Regions from separate parts of the Noviherbaspirillum phoenicis genome, predicted to be linked through region 3. Evidence: predicted binding sites of a transcription regulator. Region 3 holds the regulator's gene; each other region holds the start of a gene.
What was found. The regulator sigma-54, encoded in region 3, starts transcription at its own class of promoters, with help from an activator protein. The targets are predictions, from matches to a motif close to TGGCANGNAANCTGCTTT.

Region 1: pepA (flocculation-associated PEP-CTERM protein PepA) is a predicted target of sigma-54. The motif match lies at 1,735-1,752, and genes of this name have one in related genera.
Region 2: adh (aldehyde dehydrogenase) is a predicted target of sigma-54. The motif match lies at 5,644-5,661, and genes of this name have one in related genera.

What each region holds. Positions count from the first base shown of each region.
Region 1 is NZ_JBDFLX010000003.1:232,216-241,801, forward strand. Features, by position in the region: gene ABC383_RS23290 (hypothetical protein) at 1-59, opposite strand, end outside; gene pepA (flocculation-associated PEP-CTERM protein PepA) at 335-1,216, opposite strand; gene pepA (flocculation-associated PEP-CTERM protein PepA) at 1,872-2,477, shown strand; gene ABC383_RS23305 (PEP-CTERM sorting domain-containing protein) at 2,474-2,695, shown strand; partial or broken gene ABC383_RS23310 (IS5 family transposase) at 3,112-4,090, shown strand; gene ABC383_RS23315 (DUF535 family protein) at 4,365-5,315, opposite strand; gene ABC383_RS23320 (hypothetical protein) at 5,716-6,063, opposite strand; one part of gene ABC383_RS23325 (IS3 family transposase) at 6,256-6,550, shown strand; one part of gene ABC383_RS23325 (IS3 family transposase) at 6,550-7,448, shown strand; gene ABC383_RS23330 (IS110 family RNA-guided transposase) at 7,652-8,674, shown strand; gene ABC383_RS23335 (PEP-CTERM sorting domain-containing protein) at 8,992-9,586, opposite strand, start outside.
Region 2 is NZ_JBDFLX010000001.1:493,145-502,730, reverse strand. Features, by position in the region: gene ABC383_RS02290 (hypothetical protein) at 1-542, shown strand, start outside; tRNA gene ABC383_RS02285 (tRNA-Met) at 610-686, opposite strand; gene ABC383_RS02280 (hypothetical protein) at 723-1,037, shown strand; gene ABC383_RS02275 (hypothetical protein) at 1,365-1,751, shown strand; gene ABC383_RS02270 (PQQ-dependent methanol/ethanol family dehydrogenase) at 1,783-3,531, opposite strand; gene ABC383_RS02265 (DUF779 domain-containing protein) at 3,549-3,986, opposite strand; gene adh (aldehyde dehydrogenase) at 4,058-5,578, opposite strand; gene ABC383_RS02255 (cytochrome b) at 5,928-6,512, opposite strand; gene ABC383_RS02250 (beta-propeller fold lactonase family protein) at 6,509-7,465, opposite strand; gene ABC383_RS02245 (hypothetical protein) at 8,067-8,273, opposite strand; gene ABC383_RS02240 (RNA polymerase sigma factor) at 8,371-8,940, opposite strand; gene ABC383_RS02235 (NHLP bacteriocin export ABC transporter permease/ATPase subunit) at 8,937-9,586, opposite strand, start outside.
Region 3 is NZ_JBDFLX010000001.1:3,632,188-3,641,773, forward strand. Features, by position in the region: gene aroKB (bifunctional shikimate kinase/3-dehydroquinate synthase AroKB) at 1-211, shown strand, start outside; gene ABC383_RS16270 (deoxyguanosinetriphosphate triphosphohydrolase) at 214-1,371, shown strand; gene ABC383_RS16275 (enoyl-CoA hydratase/isomerase family protein) at 1,410-2,510, opposite strand; gene ABC383_RS16280 (hypothetical protein) at 2,709-2,942, opposite strand; gene hpf (ribosome hibernation-promoting factor, HPF/YfiA family) at 3,090-3,458, opposite strand; gene ABC383_RS16290 (RNA polymerase factor sigma-54) at 3,534-5,018, opposite strand; gene lptB (LPS export ABC transporter ATP-binding protein) at 5,031-5,774, opposite strand; gene lptA (lipopolysaccharide transport periplasmic protein LptA) at 5,776-6,330, opposite strand; gene lptC (LPS export ABC transporter periplasmic protein LptC) at 6,376-6,972, opposite strand; gene ABC383_RS16310 (KdsC family phosphatase) at 6,969-7,505, opposite strand; gene ABC383_RS16315 (KpsF/GutQ family sugar-phosphate isomerase) at 7,505-8,530, opposite strand; gene ABC383_RS16320 (monovalent cation:proton antiporter family protein) at 8,670-9,586, shown strand, end outside.

The sequences.
Region 1 (9,586 bases), on a different contig from region 3:
TCTCCTATTTTGGCAGGAAAGATTTCTACACTATTATTTTTATAACGGTAATGTTCCATAGATTCCGCATTCACAGTAGGTCGTTTCGTATTTAAATATAGCCGGCATTGGCTTGATGGTGATTGATCGTTCTCGCAATATCGCATTGTTGCCAATTTAGCGAAGGGAACAATACGCGGAGCTAAAAGGACTTATATATTCAAAGAATGGACACCGTAGCCAGATGAGCCAAGTTTTGCTGAGTCGGTCAGTTATTTCGCGTTGGTGCCCCCATGTTTCGATGCCAGCAAAGCTGCTTCCGACAGCGCAGCCTTGCTTCGGCAATCTCGGCTTCTCAACCATTGCGACGACGGCTCAGCCCCAGACCGAGGAGACCCAGCGCCATCAGCGCAATACTCGCTGGCTCGGGGACTGGGGAGGGGCCGGGTCCTGGTGGCACCGAACTGCCGCCAACAAATGTGACGTCCAATGAGCCGTTAATGACTTGCGTGCCATTCGGCGCAACCCCGTTGTTCAACTGAGCCGACTGGAAGGAAACGTTATAGAACGGGACCGGGGCAGTAAAATATTGGGTCCCAGCAGCGCTCAAGTTAAACGTCGTGTTCACGCCAAAATTGCCGCAGTTAATCCCACTGCCACTGCCGCTGCCACCTGCACCCGGACAGGTAGGCAAGGTCGGATCAAGCTGCCCCTGACCGGTAGTCGTTATGCCGTTTGCAAGCGCAATATCATCACTGTTGTTGCCTGTTACGAAAGGTGTAGTGCCCGTTCCCGGTTGGATAAATGTGGTATTCGAAGCAGGATCCAGAAATATGCTCAGATTCCCCGTCGGGTTGTAGATAAAGGTCGTTAGTGAACTAGCAGTAGTATAGGTGCCGCTTCCACGATATAGAGCATACAGACCATATTGATTGGCGGTAACGCCACCCAGCTGTGACGCAACCGGCGTACTTCCATTATTGGCGACAAATTGCCCAGCATTCCACCTCAGCGATACATCGAAAGTGCCGCTGCTTGGGCTGCCGTTAAAGGTCACGACCTCAGTGTAATTGCCGGTGATCTTATCCGCGTTCACGGTGCTACCAGTAGCGCCCGGAACGGGCGCTTCACTGACTGTGAAGTCCGGGAAAGATTGGGCAATTGCACTAGAAGTTGCTAGCGCAAAAACACTGACCAATGCACGCGTGAGTACAGTTTTCCTCGATAAATTATTCATGTCCGTTTCTCCAATTTAACAAATACCCCCTGCGAAAATAAATGCATAAATTGGGCCTATGTTCCTCTTATCGGTTAAATCAGTGATTAGAAAAGGATTTATTAAAGGGAAAAATCGGGTGTGTAAAAATATTCGACAGTTTTTTCTTGAATTGGATTAATTATTCACATTAATAACATTTCAAAAATTAAATATGACCGTTTCAACGAATCAAACTTGCATATCATTAAAATCTTTCTAACAAAGAGAGGTTTCAAGCCATACTTGGAATGGCTGTCTATGAATAGAGATCGCGTCGCATAGACAATGCTGCCTTAGCACAGTGACACGTCAACCGGAATTACATAAGGAAATCATCTTTCATCTGGGAACTACTAATGATGTACGCTTTAAACTAAATTCGCATATTTTCTTATAATCAACAATTCATAAAAGAAATATCGGTTGGATTTACATTCGTATAACATTCTTTACTTGAATATCTCATAAGCATCTGAATAAAAGTGTTTTTATTGTCCAGGCATGATTAATGCAATAGGAAACTTGTCGGGCTATAACAATAAAATTTTGAATTTTGGAAATAAAGATTTAGGGGCTAATCCAATCAGGGGAGGCACTGAAAGTTGAATATACTCAATGTCTATGAAGAAACAGAATGAAAAAAATGATGAGCAAGACTTTGGCAGCAGCAGCCATCACCACAGCATTGGGCGTCTTCAACTCCGGCGCAATGGCACAAGCGACCTTTCCGGATTTCCGAGTAAATGCAACGATTGCCGGCGGCACGCTCACTGGTATCACTGCAGACAAGATCACGGGTAATTATGTCGAGGTCATTACCTTCTTGGGGAATACCTTCCAGGCATCCCTGGTGTGGAATGCAGGTCAGTTCGTTTCGAACGATGGTACTACCCCGGTTGCCTCGAACCTCAGTTCCACTGGCGGCACCGGTGCTCAATACGGCCTCTATGCGCTGTACCAAGCATCCGGCACCTTCACCCAATCCGACGGCGTGACCACGTTCAACTTCACGCCGAGCGCCAGCAGCAGCCAGCGCCTGTTCCTCGATCCGAACTCCAACACCACGTTTGGCGCACCGGGAACCGGCGCCACGGCTTGGACCACGGGCAATGCGGGCGACGATCTGCAGATCGCCACCGGCACCCCAACCATTGGCCAGGGTACGCTGGCCCCGAACCTGCTACCTGCGGCAATGGCATCAATTGCGGCAGCTTCGGCGCCACCTCGACTTTCGCACTGAACGCCTCGGGCAGCCAGTACTTCACCGCACCGAATCCGTTATACAACGTGTCGTTCCAGTCCGGTCAGCTGAACAACTTCTCGCCAACCGGGACACAGACGATCAACGGCTCTCTGGACGTCGTGTTCAACAATGCGGTGCCTGAGCCGGCCAGCGTTGCACTGATCGGTCTGGGCCTGATGGGTCTGGGCCTGAGCTGTCGCCTTAAGCAAGCGTAAAAACGGTTTAGTCCGCTACGGTTTGTAGCTGGCTCTAATGGAATGGACGCATCATTTCTGATTGTGGACTTCCTGCACATCCACTTTGGCACTTCAATACCGTCTCAGGAAGGATGCGTCCATTCCATTAAAGCCCTTGATATATCACAATCTATATTGTTGTCGTGCCTTGGAAGTAATAATTTTCAATTTCGAATGACATGAAAATGTGTTTGGTGTTAGTTTATTGATGGAAATGCATTTGTGACTGTCAGCGAATAATAGTTTTGCATGCTAAAAATTTAAACTAAAACAATAGTTACGTGGTTTCTCAATTCTTGGGACAGGGAAGGCCTAAGAGACGCTGATTTATTCTGGCTTAAGTTGACTGCTGACGTTCTGCCAGAATGCTACGTGAGTCATTTTGGGGCAGAACGATGCAGTCGAGCTTTTCTGAACTGGAATATGCAGCCAAAAAGAAGGTAACGCGACGTGACCGGATTCTTGCGGAGATCGAGACCCTTACCCCATGGACCGATCTGGTCACGGTACTGGAACCTTGCTATCCGAAGGGCGAAGGCCGCGGACGACCGCCGATTGGTTTAGTGCGCATGCTTCGCATGTATATCGTCCAGCAATGCTTTGGCTTGTGGGATGAAGGCATGGAAGGTGCGGTCGACGACAGCCAGGCCATTCGCCGTTTCATTGGCATCGATCTGAGTGTCGATACCGCGCCCGATACGACCACATTGTTAAAGTTTCGTCGTCTGCTGGAAACGCACCATCTGACCAAGGTGGTGTTTGACACCATCAACGGCCACCTGGCCGCGAAGGGACTGCTGCTCAAGGAAGGCACTATCGTGGACGCCACGATCATTGCTGCGCCGCCTTCGACGAAGAACAAGGCTGGAGAACGCGACCCGGACATGCACCAGACAAAAAAGGGAAATGAGTGGCATTTCGGCATGAGAACGCGTATTGGCGTGGATGCCGCTTCTCGTCCATACCGTTGTGACTACCGCAGCCAATGTCAATGATGTGACGCAGGCTCATGCGCTGCTGCATGGAGAAGAGACGCACGCTTTTGGCGATGCAGTCTATACCGGCTTGACCAGGCGGGAAAAGAACCTGGCCAGTACTGTGACTTGGCACGTCGCCATGAAGCCGGGTAAGCGGCGCGTTTTACCGGACATGCCGTTGGGCGAATTACTGGAGAAGATTGAGCACGCCAAAGCGAGCATACGCGCCAAGGTCGAGCATCCGTTGCATGTGGTAAAGAATCTGTTTAGGCACCGCAAGACCCGCTATCGCGGCCTGGCGAAGAACACGGCTCAACTGCTAACGCTGTTTGGCATGGCGAACCTGATGCTAGCCAAGAAACGCTTGATAGCGATCCATGCCCAAGGTGGGTCCTGAGCAAGGGAAACCTGCGAATGTAGCAATAAAAAGCCTATCGCGCCGGCGAAAGTAGGCCCTCTGCGCGGCCCATTTCCCATCAAACACATACCCGTCGCGCGCGCCTTAAAACGCGCTAATAGTTTAGCGCCTCCCAAAGTCTTTTCGCGTATGGGAGCATATGGTGTCTTAACTGTCGGTTGGAGAAGCTCGCGTGAATCAGACTGTAGTCCCTTTACTTCTTCTCAGACTTGCGCCGCGATGCTGCAAAGCCGACGCAACCTTAATTTGCTTTTTATGCTGCAATTAATGTGTTGCATTTATGGAACGTATATGGCTGGATAGTTTTACAAGACGAGCTGCTGATATCTTTCCAGAATGACCGACGTATGGATGCTCGCTTTCGATGTTTTGCGGAAATCTCTTCAAGTGGCTTCGTATAGAACGGCAAAGAAATCAAATATTTCCCATTTGCGACCTCTACACCGCCCAGGCTCTTCCAGAATTTGTCGTAGGCATTGGTGAAATTACTGGCTTTGCCCTTGTTTTCATAGCAAATGTTGGCATCACCTTTTATCGCGACCACATAGTTACTGTGGACCGCTTCGGCAATTCCCTGCATAGCGGCGAAACAAAAAAAACTGGGGGAGTTGTTAGGAAACGCTTGGTTGAATGCTGCCAGCGCATCCTGAACGTGGGAGGAGGCACCTTGGTTGCGGGCAACAAGTGGGACAATGGGTTGTCCGAGGCCAGCGAAAGTGCCGTCAATCCAGTTGAAGCTTAAACAATGCAACGTTTTTCCGTTCATCAGTAAGCAAATGCTGAGTTCCCCTTCCGGCGCCCATCTCGGTGACAGCGTCAATGTGATCGCAAAGCGCTTGCCCGCCACCTCTCGCTCCCATAGCAAGAAACCACCTTTCCGGTAAAGGGTGGTTTTATACCGCGGGATGAAAGTGCGGTCTTCTAGCCGGTAATGCGCAAACCAATAGGCGATCCGAGTCCTTACCGGCAGATCCTCGCATAGATAAGAGCGCTGGCTCAAGTGGTGAAAAAGATCGATATTCCATTTGTCTGCTAGATGAAGACGGACGACATCAAGTTGCAGGAATTTCTTATGTTCCGGCAGGTAAGCCAGCACTCGCAGGCTACGCACGAAGCGCGCGATTAACGATTTCAGGCTTGCTTTTCGGCGATGGGCAAGTATGTCTGAGAGTAGGCGGCGGATGATCCATATAGTTGTAGGCATAAGTATTCTTTGATGAAAAGTCAGCCGGATTTCTCTTTGTAAGATCCGGCATGCCACAATGGGCTTAGCTGAACGAAAGCATCACTTAACTTGGGAAATGCCAAATACATACTGCTGAACATCAAAGAATACGTGTCTTGTGCCTTTCTTCGATACTTGACGCAAAAAAACCTGCTCCTGGCGGGCTTTAATAAAGCAGATGGGCTACTCACGCGTTCTTGCTCTTGGCTGACTTGCGGCGCGATGCGTAGAGGAAAGCAATTTTGTCTAAAAGGCGAGGGTAAATTTGTCTACATCGTGCCATCGAAATCGATTTTCATTTTGAATCAATTACTTAAGGCTGCATCGACGTTTCTGAGCAAGAACGGCAAGTGGAGAGCAGTCAAAACCAGAGGCATCGCTATGCTACGCATTGGCAGTGATCGTAATTCTCTTTTTCTGTGAATGTTCGCCGTCGATCAGGCAGGTCACGCATTTTCAGCTCGCCGTTGAGCACCGCTACCCGAACCTGCACAAGAAGGTGTGCCCCCTTATTCGTCCAACGCATCTGCCGCTTCTTCGCACAACGCAAACTGACCACTTCATTCACCGCCGATTCCGCGATGCTGCTGCTGATGGGCATACCGCGCCAATAACGCCATCCGTAGTTGACCAAGTACTGCGCAATGGATTCCAAGTACCAATACGTCCCGCGCAGATTCCACCAGAGCGCTCGGTACGCCGCGTCCTCCGCCGCGAGGCCAATCATGTCATGGAGGCCTTTCAGTCTTTCGACTGCTTCGGAACCCCTGCCATGCCACGTCAGCCATTTCGCGGATGCGATTTCATCCGGTACTGAGCGCCCATTGGGTGCCGACAGAACAGGAAACTTTTGCGCCGATTGCTCGATTGACCTTGCCCCGGTTCCACGTACAGCAGAAATCGATTAATTTCTGTGTACATGGAGGTCAACATGAGCGAAGAGAGCGTACCGAAGAGGCAATACACCGAGGAATTTAAGCTAGAGGCCGTTCGCCTAGCCGATTCGGTTGGCGGTCACGAGGCAGCCCGGCGGTTGGGGATTCCGACCGCGGCGTTAAGCAATTGGTCCCGGCGAAGGCGTAAAGCACCTGGCAAGGAAGCAATGGAGTCGGCGCCAAACGGTCAGGCACGCCGGTCGCCAACGGACTTGGAAGCCGAGGTTAGCCGGCTTCGCAAGGAACTGGCCAGTGCCAGACTGGACGTGGAAATCCTTCGAAAGGCAACGGCGTATTTCGCGAAGGGGTCGCGGTGAAATACGCCTGGATTGATACCAACCGCGACCACTACAGTGTCAGCCGGCTGTGCCGGGTGCTTGGGGTTTCTCGCACGGGCTACTGCCAGTGGCGAAGTCGTGCGCCCAGTGCACGCACTCAGGCCAATGCCATTCTGGATGCCCAGGTCAGGCAGATTCACGGTCACAGTCGCAGCAGTTACGGTCGCCCCAGGATTGTGCAGGCCCTTCGCCGCCAAGGCCTGCCCGTGGGCAGCGAGCGGGTTCGTCAGAGCTTGCGCCGGCTAGGCCTGCGCGCGGTCTACAAGCGCCCCTACCGGGTGACGACGGATTCGTCGCATCATCTGCCGGTGGCGCCCAACATACTGAATCGTCGCTTTGACGGCTGGCCGCCCAATCGTGCCTGGGTGGCGGATTTGACTTACATTGCCACGGCAGAGGGATGGCTTTATCTGGCGGTCATCATGGATCTGGCCAGTCGTCGGATTGTGGGCTGGTCGATGTCGGAACGGATGAAAGCCGGCCTGGTGTGCCAGGCGCTGCGCTCGGCATATGGACAGTGCCGGCCGCCTGTCGGTTTGATTTTACACAGCGATCAGGGAGTCCAGTACGCCAGCCGCGCCTACCGTCGCCTTGCTGCCGATTTCGGCATGCAGGTTTCCATGAGCCGCCGTGCCAACGCTTGGGATAATGCAGCGATGGAAAGTTTCTTCAAGACTTTGAAGGTAGAGCGGATTTACCAAGGACGATACGAAACACGGGCGCAAGCCCGACTCGACATCGTGAACTGGATCGAGGGCTTTTACAACCGACAGCGCCTTCATTCTTCCATTGGCTACCGTACTCCGATGGAGGTTGAAAACATGCTGAAAGCCGCATAACCTGCTGTACGTGAAACCGAGGCAGGATCATTCACGCCTTGGTTACCTGTCCCCTACAGTGTTTGCTCATACCTTCAAACATCTGCAGGCCGCCTGACACGAGAGTGTCCATTATTAATGGAATGGTCGCCCCCTCCTCAAACGGCATCGATGTGCCAAAGTAGCATCGGTTAACAACTACTGATACGAAAGGAGCGACCACCATGAAGCTTACGACGATTGGCATCGATTTGGCAAGAAACGTGTTCCAGGTCCATGGGGTAGATGCGCATGGAAAAGCTTCTCTTAAAAAGCAATTTAAGCGCGGCCAGATGGCGGCATTCTTCGCTAACCTGCCGCCTTGCCTGATCGGCATGGAAGCATGCGGCAGCGCGCATTACTGGGCGCGCAAGCTGCAAGCGTTGGGCCATACCGTCAAGTTGATGGCACCGCAATTCGTCAAACCCTATGTCAAGACCAATAAGCATGATGCAGCCGATGCCGAAACAATTTGTGAGGCGGTCCTGCGGCCCAATATGCGTTTCGTGCCAATCAAGGAAGTCGAGCAGCAGGGGGTACTGGCACTACATCGGGCACGGCAAGGCATGGTCAAAGCGAGAACTGCGCAAGCCAACCAGATCCGCGGCTTGCTCAGTGAATTCGGGCTGATCTTTCCGCAAGGGATCACGAATGTTTATCAACGCGTGCCAGCCTTGCTGGACGAAGCGAAAGAGGAACTTCCGGGCGTGTTCCGTGAACTGGTGCAAGGCCTGCTGGCGCATTTGAAAGAGTTGGACCGGCAGGTTGGGGAAATGGAATTGCAAATTCAGATCTGGCACCGGGCTAACGCGCTTAGTTGCAAGCTGGAGGCGGTCCCCGGCATCGGCCCGCTTACCGCCAGCGCACTAACCGCGTCAATCGGTGACGCAAAGAACTTTGCCAACGGACGGCAGTTGGCTGCGTGGCTAGGGCTGGTCCCGAAACAGCACTCGACAGGCGGCAAAACGAACCTGCAGGGTATAAGTAAGCGCGGCGACCCCTACTTGCGTACCTTGCTGATTCATGGCGCGCGAGCGGTGATCCTGCGAGCCGAACGCAACCTCAACGAGCAAAGTTGGCTACGTCGGCTAATCGGCCGGTGCAACAAGAATGTGGCGGCAGTAGCCTTGGCTAACAAGAATGCGCGCATCGTGTGGGCCTTGCTGGCCAAGGATGAAAGATTTCGGTCCGATTACGCTACCGCATAATCAGACCGGGCAAGAAAAATGTTCATGTAGACAATGAAATAGGAGAGGCAGTTGATTCCACCGATTGCACAGGCAATCATGAAGTGATGGCAAGACAGGTCGGACCGTGGACGGCAAAACCCGCTACTGTTAAGGCACCTCCAAGTGCGAACTATTGATTGAGGCGCCGTCGAGCATATTCCATCAGGGACAGAGGCAATAGCCTCAATTAAAGTCCGGATCTATGGCCGCAATCTTTACTTGCTTACCGTCATCGATTGGAGGCTTGGCAATCGGGGCGACCATCTATGACAGTCCACCTCATACAGCTAGGCTGCTTAGGAGTTCTCGCTCTTGGCTGACTTGCGACGCGATGCCGCGAAACCGAGCAAGCCCAAGCTAAAGAGGGAGAGAGAGGCCGGTTCGGGTACTTGTGATGTCTTTTCGAATACAGCAAGATCCTGATGCGTAGGGCTAACATACAGGCCTACTGAGTAGGTACTGACAGTCGGCAAATTATTGAGCCAAGTTTGAGCCAAGGCTCGCGCGCCATTCGACGTACCATCTGCTACTTTGAATGTCCCACCTGTCAGGTTATACGAACCCGAGTTTTCATTGACCACTTCCCAAGCTGCCAGCTGGAATGCTCCAGATGTCTCGCTATTGACAACCAAGCTCAAAGCTTCAGTAGCGAGGCGGCTAAGCGCGTCCACCTTGCTTTGCCCGAATGATGCGGTACTACCTACGCTGTAGTCGCTGACTGCTTGGCCAAAGTTGGTTAGCTGAAGAATATCTACGCACCAAGCGAGTAAAGACTTGTTGCCATCAGAAACTTTAAATCCTCCAGCCTGTACTACTGCTTGGTGTGCTGGCCATTGGATAGTGGTGATCGTGGGGTTGGCGTACTCCATACCGCTTACTGTGATCGTCATT
Region 2 (9,586 bases), 3.1 Mb from region 3:
ACGAACGCGTCTACGACGGCAAGCCGCTGTTCATCCGGCGCAGCGAGACGCCCGACAACATCGGCATCGAATACTGGCTGCGCGAACGGCCGGACGGCATCGTGCGCATTGCCCAGCGCCTGGACCTGCAGGAACAGGCCAGCCTGGATGAAGCGCCGCGCACGGTGCTGAAGCTGCCGCTGAAGCTTGGCGACAGCTGGCGCACGCCGACCGTGGCCTACACGGTGCTGCGCAAGAATGAATACCCGCGTGAGATCAAGTATGGCCGACCTTTGCTGATGACCTACACGGTCGAGGCGGTAGATGAGAAGCTGACGGTTGCCGCCGGCAGCTTCGACCATTGCGCCCGGGTCGCCGGCCATGCCGAGATGACGCTCTTCACTGACCCGGTGCGCGGCTTCAACAAGGTGCCCGTGACCACCACCGAATGGTATTGCCGTGGCGTCGGCCTGGTGAAGCTGGAACGGGTCGAGCGTCTTTCCACCACCTTCTACAGCGGCGGCCGGGTGGCAATGGAACTGGTGGAGTACAAGCCGCGTTGACGGCGCGCTGTGACGGGGAAGGGAAAAGCAAAAGGCCCGCGATTGCGGGCCTTTTGCTTTGAAACCTTGGTTGCGGGGGCAGGATTTGAACCTACGACCTTCGGGTTATGAGCCCGACGAGCTGCCAGACTGCTCCACCCCGCGTCTGAGAGGTCGCATTGTACACAGGGCAGGAGCAAAGTGCAAATCGCGCAGCGGCAGCGGCTTTTGCAGTTGCAGTTGCAGTTGCAGTTGCAGTTGCAGTTGCAGTTGCAGTTGCAGTTGCAGTTGCAGTTGCAGTTGCAGTTGCAGTTGCAGTTGCAGTTGCAGTTGCAGTTGCAGTTGCAGTTGCAGTTGCAGTTGCAGTTGCAGTTGCAGTTGCAGTTGCAGTTGCAGTTGCAGTTGCAGTTGCAGTTGCAGTTGCAGTTGCTTGTGAAGTTGCCGTTGCTTTTAAATCCCGTTGAGCGCGCCGTGACGTCGGTGCGTGGAGCGGGAAAAGGTGCGGCGTCTGTCTGAGTCAAGCGCAGCTTGGCGAGTTTAGCCGCGCCCCGCTCCATGCATCGACGGCACGGGGACCCTCGCGCAGCGAGGGCGCGATCACCGGGTCGCCTTTTCTTGCCTACTTCTTTTGGCGAAGCAAAAGAAGTAGGTCGCCTGCCGGGGCGAACTCCCGGCCTGGTCATGACGATAGTGAGGTCGTGTTGTTTCACCCGCCGTAAAGACGTCACTGCGAAGCAGCAGTTAGCTTTTGACGTTAAAGGTTTAATGTTCAAAGCCTTTTGAACAACAACACCGACAGTGCTGCCCGTGCGTTGCCGGGTGACGCAACACGGCTGCACTGCCATGGAGACAAGCCGGGAGTCCGTCCCGGCGGCCGGGTTACTTTTTTGCTTCGCCAAAAAAGTAACCAAAAAAGGCGACCCGATGATCGCGCCCCGCTGCGCGGGGTTCCCGTGTCAGCGGTACCCGGAGCGGGGCGCGGCTAAACTCGCCAAGCTTCGCTTGACTCAGACAGACGCCGCACCTTTTCCCGCTCCGGGCACCGCTGACACGGCGCGCTCAACGGGATTTCACTGCCACTTCAAAAGCAACGGCAACTACAACGGCAACGGCAACTTCAAAAACAACCTCAACCGCAGAAGCAACTGCAACTGCACCATTTCCCCCTCGCCCTGCCGCAGGCCAAAAAAAACCGGCAACCACATCATGGTCACCGGCAAGTCTGCCTGAAGGCAGCGGGAGAGCCTACAACGAAACGTCTTTACAGCGATGACAGCTTGAACACCCAGACCGAGCCGCCCTGCTCCAGGAAATTGACCTTCTTGGCCACTTCGCCGCCCCACAGCGGCACTGCGCCGCCCCAGCCCGACACCACGGCCACATATTGCGTACCGCCTTCCTGCCAGGTGATCGGCGGCGCCACGACGCCGGAGCCGGTCTGGAACTTCCACATCTCCTTGCCCGTCTTCGCGTCCAGCGCCTTCAGATAGCCTTCAGGCGTGCCATAGAACACCAGGTCGCCGGCGGTCGCCAGCACGCCACCCCACAGCGGCGCATTGTTCTTGACTTCCCAGGCGATCTTGCCGGTCTTGGGGTCGATGGCGCGCAACGCGCCGATGTAGTCGTCGTTCAAGGGCTTGATGGTGAAGCCCGCGCCAAGGAAGGCCGCGCCCTTCTTGTAGGTGATCGGCTCGTTCCAGATCTCCATGCCCCACTCGTTGGCCGGCACGTAGAACAGGCTGGTCTTCGGGCTGTAGGCCATCGGCATCTGGTTCTTGCCGCCCAGGAAGGACGGCGCGGCAAACACCGACTGGCCCTTCTTGCCGTCGGCACCCTTGGTCGGGTCGCCGGGACGGCCCTCGGGCGTGTAGTTCGGCCGGCCGGTCTTGAGGTCGATACCGGTAGCCCAGGTGATCTTCTTGACGAAGGGGAAGGCGTTTTCCAGCTTGCCGTTGTTGGCGTCGACCACGTAGAAGAAGCCGTTGCGGTCGGCCTTGCCGCCCAGGCGCTTGCCGCCCTGGTCGAAGGTCACGAACTCGTTGACGCCGTCGAAGTCCCAGCCGTCATGCGGCGTGGTCTGGTAGTGCCACTTGATCTGACCGGTGGTCACGTCGATTGCCACGGTGGACGAGGAATACAGGTTGTCGCCGGGACGCAGATGGCTGTTCCATGGCGAAGGGTTGCCGGTGCCGAAGTAGGCCAGGCCGGTCTTGGGATCGTAGGTGCCGCCCAGCCAGGTGGCCGCGCCGCCGGTCTTCCAGAGGTCGCCCGGCCAGGTCTTGTTGGTGGTGCCGGAAATGCCATTCTCGATGGCCTTGCCGTCGGCATCGTACTTGTAACCCATGTGGCCTTCGACCATCGGGCGCGACCAGACCAGCTGGCCCGTCTTCGGATCGCGCGCCTCGACGCGTCCCACCACGCCGAACTCGCCGCCCGACACACCGGTCAGCAGCAGGCCCTTGGCAATCAGCGGCGCGGCGGTGTTGGAATAGCCAGCGGCGTAGTCGTCGACCTTCTCCTTCCACACCACTTCGCCGGTGTCCTGGTTCAGCGCGATCAGCTGCGCATCCAGGGTGCTGAAGATCACCAGGTTGTCGTACAGCGCGGCCCCGCGGTTGACCACGTCGCAGCACGGCATGATGCCGTCCGGCAGGCGGTGCTCGTACTTCCACAGCTTGTTGCCGGTCTTGGCGTCCAGCGCAAAGATGCGCGAATACGACGCCGTAACGAACATCTTGCCGTTATAGATCAGCGGCTGCGACTCCTGGCCGCGCTGCTTCTCGCCGCCAAACGAGAACGACCAGGCCGGCACCAGCTTGGATACGTTCTTGGCATTGACCTGGGTCAGCGGCGAAAAGCGCTGGCCGTCCTGGCTGATGCCCCAGTTCAGCACGCTTGCATTGTCCTTGCCGGTGCTCTCCAGCATGGCGTTGGTCACGCCTGCCGCCTGCGCGCCAAACGACGCGGACAGGGCCAGGGCAACGAAAATGGCTAAGCTCTTCTTCTGCATTACAGTCTCCTCGGAAATTACTGCGATTGTTCTGCCTGATGCGATGGATGTCCCGACTGCCCGTCACGCAGGCTGTCGCCGTGGGTGCGCTTGCCTTCCAGCTGCGCCGACTCCTCGTCGGTATAGATGCGCGAACGGGTCAGGAAGCGCTTGCCTGTCCCGTTATCCAGCGAGAACATGCCGCCCATGCCATTGACCACATCGATGATCAATTGTGTGTGCTGCCAGTACTCGAACTGGTCGGCGCCGATGTAGAACGGCACGCCATCCAGGTTGCCGAGATAGACGTCTTCGTCGCCCACGTTGAATTCGCCGGCGGCGTAGCACATCGGCGAGCTGCCGTCGCAGCAGCCGCCCGACTGGAAGAACATCAGCGGGCCATGCTTCTGCCGCAACTGCGCGATCAGTTCCAGTGCGGCCGGCGTGGCGGTGACGCGGGGTACCAGTGCTTCCATGACGCCATCCCATCTCGTTATCACATCGATGCCAGGCGCATGCCGCGGCATGCGCCTGCCTGTACGCCGGCTCAGAAGAAGCCGAGCGCGTTCGGGCTGTAGCTGACCAGGAGGTTCTTGGTCTGCTGATAGTGCTCCAGCATCATCTTGTGATTTTCGCGGCCGATGCCGGACTGCTTGTAGCCGCCGAACGCGGCATGGGCCGGGTACAGGTGATAGCAGTTGGTCCAGACACGGCCAGCCTGGATCTCGCGGCCGACGCGGAAGGCACGCGCATTGTCGCGGGTCCAGAGGCCGGCGCCCAGGCCATACAGCGTGTCGTTGGCGATCTCCAGCGCCTCGGCTTCATCCTTGAACTTCGTCACCGACACCACCGGTCCGAAGATCTCTTCCTGGAAGATGCGCATCTTGTTGTGGCCTTCGAAGATGGTCGGCTTGACGTAGTAGCCGCTGGCGAAGTCGCCGTCGAGCATGTTCTGCGCGCCGCCCGTCAGCACCTTGGCGCCTTCCTGGCGGCCGATGTCGAGATAGGACAGGATCTTTTCCAGCTGCTCCTGCGAAGCCTGGGCGCCGATCATGGTCGACGAATCGAGCGGGTTGCCCTGCTTGATCGCCTCGACCCGCTTGACCGCGCGCTCCATGAAGCGGTCATAGATCGATTCCTGCACCAGCACGCGCGACGGGCAGGTGCAGACCTCGCCCTGGTTCAGCGCGAACATCGCGAAGCCTTCCAGGCACTTGTCGAAGAAGGCGTCGTCCTTGTCCATCACGTCTTCAAAGAAGATGTTGGGCGACTTGCCGCCCAGCTCCAGCGTCACCGGGATGATGTTCTGCGAGGCGTACTGCATGATCAGGCGGCCGGTGCCGGTCTCGCCGGTGAAGGCGATCTTGGCGATGCGCTTGGAAGACGCCAGCGGCTTGCCGCACTCCAGGCCGAAGCCATTGACGATGTTGATCACGCCAGGCGGCAGCAGGTCGCCGATCAGCTCGATCAGCACCATGATGGAGGCAGGCGTCTGCTCGGCCGGCTTCAGCACCACGCAGTTGCCCGCGGCCAGCGCCGGCGCCAGCTTCCACACTGCCATCAGGATAGGGAAGTTCCACGGAATGATCTGGCCAACCACGCCCAGCGGCTCATGGAAGTGATAGGCATAGGTCTCGGAATCGATTTGCGCAATCGAGCCTTCCTGGGCACGGATCACGCCGCCAAAATAGCGGAAGTGATCAATCGCCAGAGGAATGTCGGCAGCCATGGTTTCGCGGATCGGCTTGCCGTTGTCGATGGTTTCGGCGGTCGCCAGCAGTTGCAGGTTGGCTTCCATGCGGTCGGCGATGCGGTTCAGGATCAGCGAACGCTCGGTCAGCGAGGTCTTGCCCCAGGCCTTCTTGGCGGCATGGGCGGCGTCCAGCGCCAGCTCCACGTCCTCGGCGGTGGAACGCGCCACTTCGCAGAAGGTCTTGCCGATCACGGGGCTGATGTTTTCGAAGTACTGGCCCTTCACTGGCGGGACGAATTTGCCGCCGATGAAGTTGTCGTAGCGCTCCTTGAACGGATTCTTGATACCGAGCTTGCTGATGTCTGCGAGATTCATGGTGTCTTCCTCTTTATCTGTCATGGGATGGTTGGAGCGATGGTTCGCCTGCTGCCATCGCTATTAACGCAATCCGTGTGCCAGCCTGCCGGCGCTGCCGCCGGTCGGGAAAATTTGCCCTTTTCCCCATGGGGAGGCCATGCATCGCCGCTGATGGCGGGCGCCGTGCCTGTCCTGTCGAGGCGATTGCCTGGACGGCTGCTCCCTTTTGCAACAACACTGTCCCAAGTTGTAATAAGAGCTTCAATGCAGCAGCAAGCAGCAGAGTCCTTCAGGATGCCGGCCGGGCCCGGCCAAGAAAAAACCGGCGCGCGGCCGGTTCTGGAAGTGGAGGAGATCGTCGGTGCGGTCAGGATCTGCGCCCGCCCGGCATCATGCGCTGGAATACCTGGTCGCGGTCGATCAGCAAGTGCTTCAGCGCCGCCAGCACATGGATGGCGATCAGCACTGCCAGCGTGAACCCGACCGCTTCATGCACTTCCCCGAAAAAGCCGCGCAGCGCCTTGTCTTCCCAGCCCCAGTTGGGCAGTTCGATACCGAAGAACTTCACGCCGTACTTGCCGAACGAGGATCCCAGATAGCCCGACAGCGGCTGCAGCAGGATGCACAGATACAGCAGCCCGTGGCTCCAGGCGGCCGCGACCGCCTGCCAGCGCGGCATGCCGGGCGCCGTCGGCGGCGGCTTGTGGCTGAAACGCCAGCCCAGCCGCACCAGCACCAGCACCAGGGCCAGCACGCCAAAGGACTTGTGCAGGTTCACATAGAAGCCGCGCGCAGGCGTATTGCGCGGGATGTCTTCCAGCGAATAGCCGAGCACCAGCATGCCGATGATCAGCACCGCCAGCAGCCAGTGCAGCACAATGGCTTGCCAGGTGTACCGTGCTGCCGGCCTGACCTGCGCCTGCAGCGCGTTTCCTTCGACGATGGCGTTCATTGGATCACGACTCCCCATGGCAATTCTCCGACGCTGATTTCCTTGCTGACCGTATTGCTGGCGGTGTCGATCACCGACACCGAATTGGAGCGGCCGTTGGCCACATAAAGCTTGCTGCCATCCGGCGTGATCGCCATGTTCCAGGGGCGTTTTCCGACCGCAATCGTGGCCACGACCGCATTGCTGGCGGTGTCGATCACCGACACGCTGCCATCCTTGCCATTGGAGACGTAGACCCGCTTGCCATCGGGCGACATGGTTACCCCATTCGAAAAATTGCCGGCCTTGATTTCCTTGATCACCTTGCGGCCGGGCACATCGATCGCATACACCGTGCTGGCCAGTTCGCAGGCGACATAGGCGACAGCGCCGTCAGGCCGGAAGGCAATGCCGCGCGGGCGCATGCCGACCTTGATCGACGCCACCTGCTTGCGCTGCGCCACATCCACCACGTCCACGCTGTCGGCTTCCTCGGCGCTCACCAGCAGCAGCTTGCCGTCGGGACTGAACACCGCATGCTCCGGATTCTTGCCTTCCGTGGTGACGGAAAACGCCTTTTGCCCGCTGGCGACATCGATGAAGCTGACCGCATTGCTGACCTCGCTGGCCGCAACGATCCATTTCCCGTCCGCCGAAGCCGACACGCCTTCCGGCGACTCGCCGAGCGCAACCGTTCCGCCTGGCTTGCGGCTGGCCAGGTCGATCACCACCAGCGCGTTGGCCGGCTGGTCGCTGACATACAGCCGGTTTCCGGCGATGGCCAGGCCGCGCGGCTTGCTGCCGGCCTTGATGTCGGTGACCACGCTGTCATTGGCAACATCGATGACCGATACCGTACCCGACTTCTCATTGGGCACATAGGCGAATGGACTGGCAAGCGAAAGGCCGGGGAGAAGCAAGGCGCTTCCCAGCAGGCGCAAGACAATGGAAGACTTCGCAGGGCGCTGATTCATTACATCTCCTGGTTTTTTTATTGATGAGGCCGGTACGGCAGCGGAAGGCTAGGAGCCTGCGCGGCAGAAGGCGGCGTAGCGAAACGTGCGAAAAACGAGGACAGTTTGGTAGTACCAACAAGCCCAGGGGGCAAAGCACTGCTTTGCCGAACCCCTGGGAGCAGGTGGTGATACCGAACTGGACCGTTTTCTCGCGCGTTGCAGCCGCCGAACCTTCTGCCGCGCAGGCTCCTAGGCCTGGATGGCAGGACTGTGCAAGCACCATGCCATGGGACCAGGCCATGAGCGCCTGTGTTCCGCGTCGGGACGCAGGCTGGAAGCCACCATCCGGATCCATGTCCGTCGCCAGGCAGCGCGACAATCGCGCTACATGCCGCGACAGTGTACTGCCTTCAGGGAAAAGGGATCAACAACGGCCGCCTGCAGTTAGCTGCGGGACATTCAGAGGGGAAATGAAGGGTGCGCGGTATTTGTCGGTCTGACTGCGGTGATGGCGCTGCGCTTGCCAGTTGTATCGGCCAGCCGGCATCCGGCTTGATGGCCGGGCTTGCGGCGCCAGGGCTTCGCCTTGGGAATCTGTCGAGCCTGGCCGGCTGAACGGTCATTCGTCCTTGTTGCCTTTGGGCTCCACGCCCAGAACCCTGCCGGCGGCGGCAAGCCATTCCAGGTCGGCGTCCGACAGCGTGTTGGTCTCCGCCTGCATGCGGCGCTTCAGCTTTTCCAGCCCATCCCGCGGCGGCGCGGTACGGGCATAGGATGCTGCCAGATCTGCCAGCAGGTGGTCGAGTTTGGATTCCTTGTCGTTCATGTTGATGTCCTTGGTAAAGTCGGTGAAAACGGGTGTATTCGACAGGTTGAGCAACTGCGGTCGGCATTTCGTTCCGCCTCCCGCCGCCGTGACCCGACTACAAATGACGCCCCATGTCTTCCATCAACTTGGTCTTGGCGCGCGACAGCCGGCTTTTCACCGTTCCGGAAGGAATGCCCAGCATGCTGGCGACATCCTCAAGCAGCATGCCCTCCAGCTTGACCATCACCATGACTTCCCGCATGTCCTCGGGTAATCGGTCGATGGATTGCTGCAGCGCGATCATCGCCTGCTTGCGCTGGTATTGCGACTCCGGTTCGATATCATGCCCACCCGGCCGTTCCAGGTAAAGCGACTCGTCCAGTTCCACATCGTTCAGGCGCTTTTTCACCACCCGGTTGTGATGGTTGCGTGCCAGGTTGAGCGCAATGCCCAGCAGCCAGGTGGAAAACTGCGACCCCGCCCGGTAGCCAGGCAGCGCGCGCCAAGCCGCCAGAAAGGTTTCTTGCGTCAGTTCCTCGGCGTCGTCGCGGTTCTTCACCCACTTGAGAAGGAAGCGCCACACCCTGCTGTAATAGGCTTCCATCAGCTTGTTGAACGCGTCCTGGTTGCCGTTGCGGGCCTGGTCGACCCATTTATCGCCTTCAGCCAGCAGCAGCTTGCTCATATGAGTTGCCTTTCAGCCAGTGTTTTAAAACGCCCGTTTAGTGTCATTAATTCTTGGTAAGTCCCGCTCTCCACAATGCGTCCTCGCTCGATAAAGAAAATACGGTCGGCCCCGGCGATCGTCGAAAGACGGTGGGCAACGACAATCCTGGTGGCTTTCAGCTTGGCAATACTGCTTGTCACAATCGCCTGTGTGCGGTTATCGAGAGCACTGGTTGCCTCATCCAGCAAAAGGATGGCCGGCTTGCCGACAATGGCCCGCGCAATCATCATGCGCTGACGTTGTCCTCCGGAAATTGTGGTTGCGCCGTCGTTGATCATCGTATGCATGCCCATGGGCATGGCCTTGATATCCTCCTCCAGCCCGGCCATCCGGGCAGCTTCCCAGGCGTCTTCCATGGCCAGGGGGGCGGTGCCGACAATGTTGGTGAACATGTCGCCCGCTATCAGCTTCCCGCTCTGCAGCACGGTGCCGATCTGGCGCCGTATCGCCACCTTGTCCAGGCCGGACAGATCCTGGCCGTCGTAGTAAATCGCGCCCGAGCGCGGTGTTTCGAAGCCGAGCAACAGGCGCAGCAACGTGGACTTGCCGCAGCCCGACGCGCCAACCAGAGCGATGAATTCGCCGGGGCGGATGGTGATGCTGA
Region 3 (9,586 bases):
CCGGATTGCAGCACTGGTGCGGGCGGCAGGCTTGCCTGACGTCGCGCCTGACTTGGGCGCGGAGCGCTGGCTCGAACTGATGCAAGTCGACAAGAAAAACGAAGGCGGGCAGATTCGCTTCATTCTGCTCAAGCCGCTGGGCAAGCCCATCATTACGACTGTTCCGCAAGACGTGCTGCTTGAAACCCTGAAAGCCTGTACCAGAAGCTGATCATGGACTTTGAAGCCTACCTCGCCCCGTACGCTGCGACATCATCGCATTCCAGGGGGCGGCGGTATGCCGAGCCCGCAAGCACATCCCGCACGGAGTTCCAGCGCGACCGCGATCGCATCGTGCATTGCGGCGCTTTTCGCCGGCTGGAATACAAGACCCAGGTATTCGTCAACCATGAGGGTGACCTGTTCCGGACCCGGCTGACGCATAGTATCGAAGTCGCCCAGATTGCCCGCTCGATTGCGCGCAACCTGGGCCTCAATGAAGACCTGGTGGAAGCGATCTCCCTGGCGCACGACCTTGGCCATACGCCGTTCGGCCACGCCGGCCAGGATGCGCTGCATGTCTGCATGAAGGAGTACGGCGGATTCGAACACAATCTGCAGAGCCTGCGGGTGGTGGATATGCTCGAACAGCGTTATGGCGGTTTCGACGGGCTCAACCTCATGTTTGAAACACGCGAGGGGATCCTGAAGCATTGCACGGCTGCCCATGCCGCGGAGCTAGGCGACATCGGAAAGCGGTTTCTGGAAAAGAAGCAGCCAACGCTGGAAGCGCAGTTGGCCAACCTGGCCGACGAAATTGCCTACAACAACCATGATATCGATGACGGCCTGCGCTCGGGGCTGCTGACTGTCGAGCAGCTGGAAACCATCGATTTCTTCGCTCGTCACAAGCGCGAGGCGGAAGCGGCGTTTCCAGGAATCGGTGGGCGCCGGGCCATCAATGAAACGGTGCGCCGGATGATCAATGCATTGATCATCGATCTGATCGACACGTCCAGAGAACGCATACGCGCAAGCGGCGTGCAAACCGTTGAAGAAGTGCGCATTGCCGGCCCGCTGATTGCTTTCTCTGAGAGCATGCGCAGCGAAGCGTTGCTGCTCAAGCGCTTCCTGCGCAAGAACCTGTATCAGCACTACCAAGTCAATCGGATGACCAGCAAGGCACGTCGTGTCGTGACGGAGCTATTCCATATCTTCATGGAAGAGCCAGCGCTCCTGCCGCCTTCCTACCAGACTGCGCGCGATGCCGGCATCGATGACACACAGCACACCGCAGTGCAGGCGCGCAGCGTCTCGGACTACATTGCGGGCATGACGGACCGTTACGCGATGCGGGAGCACCGGCGCCTGTTTGCGATCGAGGAAACCTGAAGCTGCCGTGCCCGATGGCACGGCAAACAGCAATGCGATCAGGCCAAGTCGCGTAGTGGATGGGCGTAATCAGGCCAGACGTCGATGAAATAGCCGCTGACCTGTTCAGGCCGCACTTCTGACAGATCGGCAGGTGACCAGCGCGGTGCATTGTCTTTTTCAATCACGCGTGCCCGTATGCCTTCCAGCACTTCGGTGCCTTCAAATGAGCGTCGGATCATCACGCGTTCCATGCGAAGGCAATCGGCCACTGACAGCGTGGCGCCACGCCGCAGCTGTTCCAGGGTCACGCACAACAGCAGGGGAGAGCCGCGGCGCATGGCATTGAGTGACTTGTCTGCGAAGTCACTGCTGTCACTGGCAAGCGAATCCACGATGGCGGCGACGCTGTCATGCGCAAAATGGCGATCGATTTCCGCACGCTGCCGGGCCAGCATGCTGTTTCCGGGATCGGCTTCCGAAAGATAGGGCGCTGCGAAGCGGCGTATCTTTTCAGTGATTTGCTTGCCGGTTGCCATCGGCTCTGTTTCGAGCATGGACAGCAGCTCGGGCAGTACGGAGGAAGGAACGAAAACATCGGCCAGTCCGGCGTAGAGTGCATCGGCGGCGGCAATGGTCTGTCCCGTCAGTCCCAGCCACACGCCCAGTTCGCCAGGCAGACGGGAAAGGAAATAGCCGCCGCCTACATCCGGGAAAAGACCGATATGCACCTCAGGCATCGCCATCGCAGTCTTGTCGGTCACGATGCGCAACTGGCTATGCGCGCTACCCTGCGAGATTCCCATGCCGCCGCCCATGACGATGCCGTCCATCAGGGCGATGTAAGGCTTGCTGTAATGGTGAATCAGATGATTCAGTGCGTACTCTTCAGTGAAGAAGTCTTCCAGCAAGGCGCTGCCACCGGCCGGACCCGCAGTGCCGACATCGTAGAAAAAGCGGATGTCGCCACCCGCACAGAAAGCGCGCTGGCTGCTTGATCGTATGACGACTGCGAATACATCATCATTGGCTTGCCATTCGCGCAGGAGCGCAGTCAGCGCTCTTATCATGTCCAGCGACAAGGCATTCAATGCCTTGGCCCGATCAAGGGTAATGAATCCGATATGGTTTGTTATGGTGCCTGTAAGGTGTGCGCTCATGTTGGGCTGATCAGGAGCGCCTGACAAAAGATGCCTTCATCGTTCTTGAGGCTTGATTACCTGTGCAAGTACCTGCTATTGGTCCGGATGAGCGTCGTTGTCAGGCGCGTTAATGAAAGTGCACAGTTTAGCAACATTCAAGAAACGCAGCTTTGTATAGACCGGGCTGCAAGCATGAGCGCACCAGCCTGCCGGGAATTAATGTGCTGCGTTTGCCTTGGCCAGTACCACGGTCCAGCGATTGAACAACAGCATCTGCAGGTGGCCAGGATCGTCGCCAGGACGGCAATCGATGATGGGATTGACGCTGTACTGGTTTTTCCGCACTTCGCGGCGGATCTGCATTTCGCGGCGACCTACGCGCAGCATGAAACCGGCTGGTGCCTGGTCGAGATAGAGGGGGTTGCTTGCGGTGGTATTGAATTGCGCCATGACGTCTTCTCCAAAGCAGAAACGTTGAACATGGCGTTAATGTATCATAAGTACTGTATGAATAAACAGTATTTTTGAACTGTGGTTTTTTATGCAGGGTGCCTTGGGCACCCTGCGGTCACGCGTTTACGGGAAGAATCGTAAGATTCAGGCGGTCGGCGCCGCCGCGGCGCCATCGTCATCTTCCCCGATCATGCGCTTGATGCCGGCATGCTGATGGTCCTGGATCTTAGTCTTGTATTTCAGGACCTGCCGATCAAGCTTGTCGATCAGCGTGTCGATGGCGGCGTACAGGTCCTGTGCGATGCTGGCCACATGCACATCCTTGCCCCGTAGCCTCAGGGTGATTTCGGCGCGCTGGCGCCTTTCTTTCTCAGGGAGGTTATCAACGGCCAGGATGACCGCTATATCAATGACATGATCGAAATGGCGCTTGATCCGCTCAAGCTTGCCTTGCACGTATTCACGAATTGCGGGAGTCACTTCGAGATGATGTCCACTGATGGTGAGATTCATACTACGCTCCTGTGAAAGGCCGGCAGAGGTTTCACTGAGGATGAAACATGTCAGCGAGTTACATGCTGCAAAGAACTACAAGGACTTGCGCAGATTGACTGGAGGGATTTTCAGGGCTTCCCGATATTTTGCGACGGTACGGCGTGCTACTACCATACCCTGTTCCGCCAGCATTTCTGCGATGCGACTATCGGAAAATGGGTTCTTCGGGTCTTCGGCTCCTATGAGTTGTTTGATCAACGCCCGGATTGCAGTCGATGAGGCTTCGCCGCCTGCATCGGTTGCAACATGGCTGCCGAAGAAGTACTTCAACTCGAACATGCCATGCGGCGTGAGCATGTATTTCTGTGTGGTCACACGCGAGATGGTGCTTTCGTGTAAACCCAGTGTATCAGCTATTTCTCGTAACACAAGAGGTCGCATTGCCACTGCGCCATGGGAGAAAAAGTTGCGCTGGCGGTCCACAATGGCCTGGGCGACGCGCAGGATGGTATCGAAACGCTGGCGCATGTTCTTGATCAGCCATTTCGCTTCTTGCAGCTGCGAACTCATCGAGCCTTCGCCCTTGCTCTGCTTGAGGATGTTGGCATACAGCGCATTGACGCGCAGGCGCGGCATGACGTCATGATTGAGCATCACCTGCCAGCCGTTCTTGCCGCGCTTGACGATCACGTCGGGCACGACATAGTCCGACGCGTCGCTGGCGAACATGGCGCCAGGGTGCGGATTGCATTGCCGGATCACTGCCTGCGCCTCGCGCAGGTCTTCCTCGTCACAGTCCAGGCTCTTCTTCAGCTTGTTGAAGTCGCGCTGCGCAAACAGCTGCAAGTGCTTCTCGACGATCTGCAGTGCGGTGCGGCGCGTCACCATGGGAACGCGCGGCATGCGCCGGATCTGCAGCGCCAGGCACTCCGACGCGTCGCGCGCGCCGACGCCGGCCGGGTCGAAGCTTTGCAGCAGCTTCAGCGCCATCGACAGCTCCTCGATCTCGACTTCCAGTTCCTCCGGCAGGCGGGCGTGGATCTCTTCCAGCGGCTCGGTCAGATAACCGTTGTCATCCAGCGCGTCGATCACCAGTTCAACCAGCGCCCGGTCGCGCGGATTCTGGACAGTTACGCGCATCTGTTCCAGCAGATGCTCGCGCAGGGTCAGCTCATGCGCTTCCATCTGCGGGCGGGCATCGTCGTCTTCCGGGGCCTTGGAGGTGCGAGCAACGTCGTCGAAACTCCAGTCGGCGTCGGCGCCGCTATCGCTGCCTTCGCCGCCACCCTCGCCGGCTTCGAAACCGCCTTCGCCTTCCGTGGCAGGGGCAGCGTCGGAAGCAGGTGCGTCGCCGCTTGGCGTGGAAGTCGGCGCGCTGCTGACGGAGCCGTCGGCGAGCAGCCTGATCGAATGGTCAAGTGGATCATCCAGACGTTCAAGCAGCGGATTCTCGGACAGGATCTGTTCCAGTTCCTGATGCAGTTCCAGCGTTGAAAGCTGCAGCAGCCGGATCGACTGCTGCAGTTGCGGCGTCAGCGCGAGATGCTGGGATACGCGGAGTTGAAGTGTCTGTTTCATTTTTGCCTTTTCTCACATCCGGAAGTGCTCGCCGAGATAGACGCGGCGCACCGACTCGTCGGCAATGATGTCGTCCGGGCGGCCGCTGGCCAGCACTACGCCCTGGTTGATGATGTAGGCATGGTCGCAAATGCCCAGCGTCTCGCGGACATTGTGGTCCGTGATCAGCACGCCGATATTGCGTTCCTTGAGGAAGCGCACGATGCGCTGGATTTCGATGACGGCGATCGGATCGACGCCGGCAAAGGGCTCATCCAGAAGGATGAAGCGCGGGCTGGTAGCCAGGGCGCGCGCGATTTCAACGCGCCTGCGTTCGCCGCCGGAGAGCGACATCGCCTGGTTGTCGCGCAGCTTTTCGATCTGCAGTTCGGAGAGCAGGGCATTGAGCCGGTTCGCGATCTGTTCCTTCGACAGCGGCTTGCCTTCATAGCGCTGCAGCTCCAGCACCGCGCGAATGTTTTCCTCCACCGTAAGCTTGCGAAATACCGATGCTTCCTGCGGCAGGTAGGACAGGCCCAGCACGGCGCGGCGGTGGATCGGCAGGCGCGAGATGTCGACGCCGTCCAGGTCGATGGCGCCGGCGTCGGACGGCACCAGGCCGACGATCATGTAGAACGACGTGGTCTTGCCGGCGCCGTTCGGCCCCAGCAATCCGACCACCTGGCCGCTTTCGACATGCAGGGAGACATCACGCACCACCTGGCGCGCGCCATAGCTTTTTTGCAGGCCCTGCACGTTGAGAATGCTGTTCTCCATCTCAGGGCGCCTTGGTGTCGTTGCGTGGCTGGATGATGGCCTTGATGCGTCCGGCGCCGGCCTTGCTGGTGCTGCTGGGCGTGTTGTTGACCGAGTAAAACTCCTGCTTGCTGTCGTAGGAAATGAATTCGCCTTCGACCTCGTCGGTCGGGCTGGCGCCTTCGAGAAGACGGATCTTGGCGTTCACATAGAACTTCGCGACCTCGGTCTTGGTGTCGTACTCGATGCGGTCGGCCGCTTCGCCTTCGATCCAGAGGTTCGGGCCGCCATCGCGTTTTTGCCGGAAAGTGGCTTTCTCGCCGCGCTTGGCGTAGACGGTGGCGTATTGGTAGCCGGCCGGGTCCTGGGTGACGACCATGCGGTCGGCTTTCAATATCAGGGTGCCGCGCGTGAGCACCACATCGCCGGTGAAGGTATTGATCTGCTTGACGTCGTCGTAGGCCATCTGATTAGCCTCGATGTTGGTTGGCTTGGTCATGTCGGCCTTTTCAGCCAGCGAGCTGCCCGCCGCGGCCATGCCTATCAGCAGAATGAACCATGCGTGAAGTTGTTTCATCACTCTTCTCTAAGGAAATGCGTTGTTGATTGTCCGGTCGCGCTTTCAGCGGACGGCGGTCTGGCGCGGCGGCAGGGTTGCCTGGACCCGGCTGGCAAGGCTGAGTTCGCCGGTGGCATTGTTGGCCACCATGCCCGCGCCGTTGAGCGTCGAGCCGCCCAGGGTGAGGCGCACCGGCCTGTCGGTGCGCATGATGTCCTCGTCGGGCAAGATCATCAGGTAGTCGGACTCCAGGTGGAAATTTTCCGCCTGCGGCGTTTTCGGGCGATCTATCTTGACATCGTCATACATGTGAATCTTGACGCCACCGGGTTCCACGATGGCCCGCTCCGAGCGGGCTGTCATCGGCGGCCTCTCGCGCGAAAGGCTGTTAATCACAGGCAAATCGATCGTGTGCGTGTCGTCGGCCGGATTGTGCACCATGCGCTTGCCGGCGATGTTGTACTGCGCCTCGCCAGTGGCGGACAGCCGCACGAAATTGAAATTGTCGACGTAGTAATCGGGTTCGGTGCGCGCCGCCGCCGGGCCGCCGCCGTTGTCCGGCGTGCGCATGATCTGCAGCAGCCAGAAGCTGCCCAGCGCCATCAGCGTGACCAGCAGCAGCATCGGCGCCATGCTGAAGCGGCGGCGATCCTGTTTCATCTCAGATACGGCGCCAGCGCCGCCTCGTAATTGCCCTGCGCCCGCAGGATGAAGTCGCACAGTTCGCGCACGGCGCCCCGGCCGCCGCCGGCGGTGGTGACGTAATGCACCCGCGAGCGCACCTCGGGATGGCCGTTCGGCACGCTGGCGGCAAAGCCCACGCGGGTCAGCACCGGCAGGTCGATCACGTCGTCGCCGATGAAGCCGCTGGCCTCGGCCTCGACGCCGCATTCGGCCAGCAACGCTTGATAACCCGATAGCTTGTCATGCACGCCCTGCTGCACATGGGTAATGCCGAGATCGGCCGCGCGCCGCGCCACCAGCGCCGACTGGCGCGCACTGATGATGGCGGTGATGACGCCCGACTGCTGCAGCAGCTTGATGCCGTGGCCGTCCAGCACATTGAAGGTCTTGATCATTTCGCCGTCCGCGCCGAAATGCAGGCTGCCGTCGGTCAGCACGCCATCGACATCGAACACCATCAGCCGGATGCGGCGTGCCCGCGCCATGCTTTCCTCAAGTGACTGCTGCATCAGATCACCTTTGCGCGGGTCAGGTCATGGATGTGGAGGGCGCCGACCAGGATGCCGTCGCCGTCGGTGACCAGCAGCTGGTTGATGCGATGCTGCTCCATCATTTCGACCGCCTCGACCGCCAACTGGTCCGGGCCGATGCTGCGCGGGCCGGGATGCATCACGTCGGCGATCACGATCTTGCTGAAGTCCTGCACTTGCTCGATCATGCGACGCAGATCGCCGTCGGTGAACACGCCGATCGGCCGTCCTTCTGGATCGACCACCGCGGTCATGGCCATGCCCTTGTGGCTGATTTCCAGCAGCGCCGCGTTGAGCGAGACTTCTGGCGCCACCCTGGGCACAGCGTCGCCGCTACGCATGACGTCGCGCACATGGGTCAACAGTCGCCGGCCCAGCGCGCCGCCCGGGTGGGAACGGGCAAAATCCTCTTCCCTGAAGCCGCGCGCATCCAGCAGCGCCACGGCAAGCGCATCGCCCAGCGCCAGCGTGGCGGTGGTGCTTGCTGTGGGCGCCAGGTTCAGCGGGCAGGCTTCCTTGGCCACGGCCGTATTCAGGTGCACGTTCGACAGCAGCGCCAGGCTGGAAGCGTCGTTGCCGGTCATGGCCACCAGCTTGGCGCCCATGCGCTTGATGATGGGCACGATGGCCAGCAGCTCGGCGGTTTCGCCGGAATTGGAAATGGCGATGAAGGCATCGTTCTCGGTGACCATGCCCAGGTCGCCATGGGCCGCCTCGGCAGGATGGACGAACAGGGAAGGGGTGCCGGTCGAGGCCAGCGTGGCGGAGATCTTGCGGGCAATATGGCCGGACTTGCCCATGCCGGAGACCACCACCCGGCCGCTGCAGCCCAGCAGCAGGCCAACCGCCTGCGCAAAACTGCCGTCGTCGGCGGTGACGCGGTCCTTCAGGGCCAGGATGGCGTCGGCTTCGATCTGCAGGGTTTCACGCGCCATTTCGGTTGCGCGTGCCGCCTGCGCCGTGTCGAAAGACTTCGACAATGGTTTTTCATGGGTTACACTCATGCCCGAAGTATAAACGAATTACGAAAGCAAAAAACCTGCCAGAAATAACAAAAACCCGGTGATTTGATTGGTCACTTATCGGCACATATGCATCTGCCGTTTCAGTTTTTCAACAATCACCGGAAAGTCCGCCTGCCCAATGTTTTCTGCTCTCGAACTTACCTTGCTGCTGCTGGGCTCGGCCGTGCTTGGCGTGGTCGGTTTTCGCATGCTGCATCTTCCACCCATGCTGGGCTACCTGGCTGTGGGTATCCTGATCGGCCCGCACGCGCTCGGGCTGGCCGAGGAGAACGCCACCACCCACACCCTGGCGGAATTCGGCGTTGTCTTCCTGATGTTCTCTATCGGACTCGAATTTTCCCTGCCCAAGCTTTCCTCCATGCGCAGGACGGTGTTTGGCCTGGGCATGGCGCAGGTGCTGCTGACCATTGCGGTGACCATGCTGTTCGGTGCGCTGTCGGCCTGGATATTGCCGTCGCTGTTCCAGATCAGCTGGCGGGCCGCCTTTGCGCTGGGCGGCGCGCTGGCCATGTCGTCCACCGCCATCGTCTCCAAGATGCTGACCGAAAGGCTGGAACTGGAAAGCGAGCATGGGCGCCGCATCATCGGCATCCTGCTGTTCCAGGACCTGGCGCTGGTGCCGCTCTTGATCCTGGTGCCGGCGCTGGCCAATCCGCGCGACCTGCTGCCCACGCTGGTGTGGGCCGGCCTGAAGGCGGTGCTGGTGCTGGTGCTGCTGCTGGTGATCGGGCAGAAGCTCATGCGCGGCTGGTTCCAGATCGTGGTCAAGCGCCGTTCGCAGGAACTATTCATGCTGAACCTGCTGCTGATCACGCTGGGCGCGGCCTGGATCACCGAGCGCGCCGGCCTGTCGCTGGCGCTGGGCGCCTTCGTCGCCGGCATGCTCATTTCCGAGACAGAGTACAAGCACCAGGTGGAAGAGGACATCGCGCCTTTCCGCGACGTGCTGCTGGGGCTGTTCTTCATCACCATCGGCATGCTGCTCAATGTGCCGCTGGTGCTGGAAAACTGGTGGCTGGTGCTGCTATTGCTGCT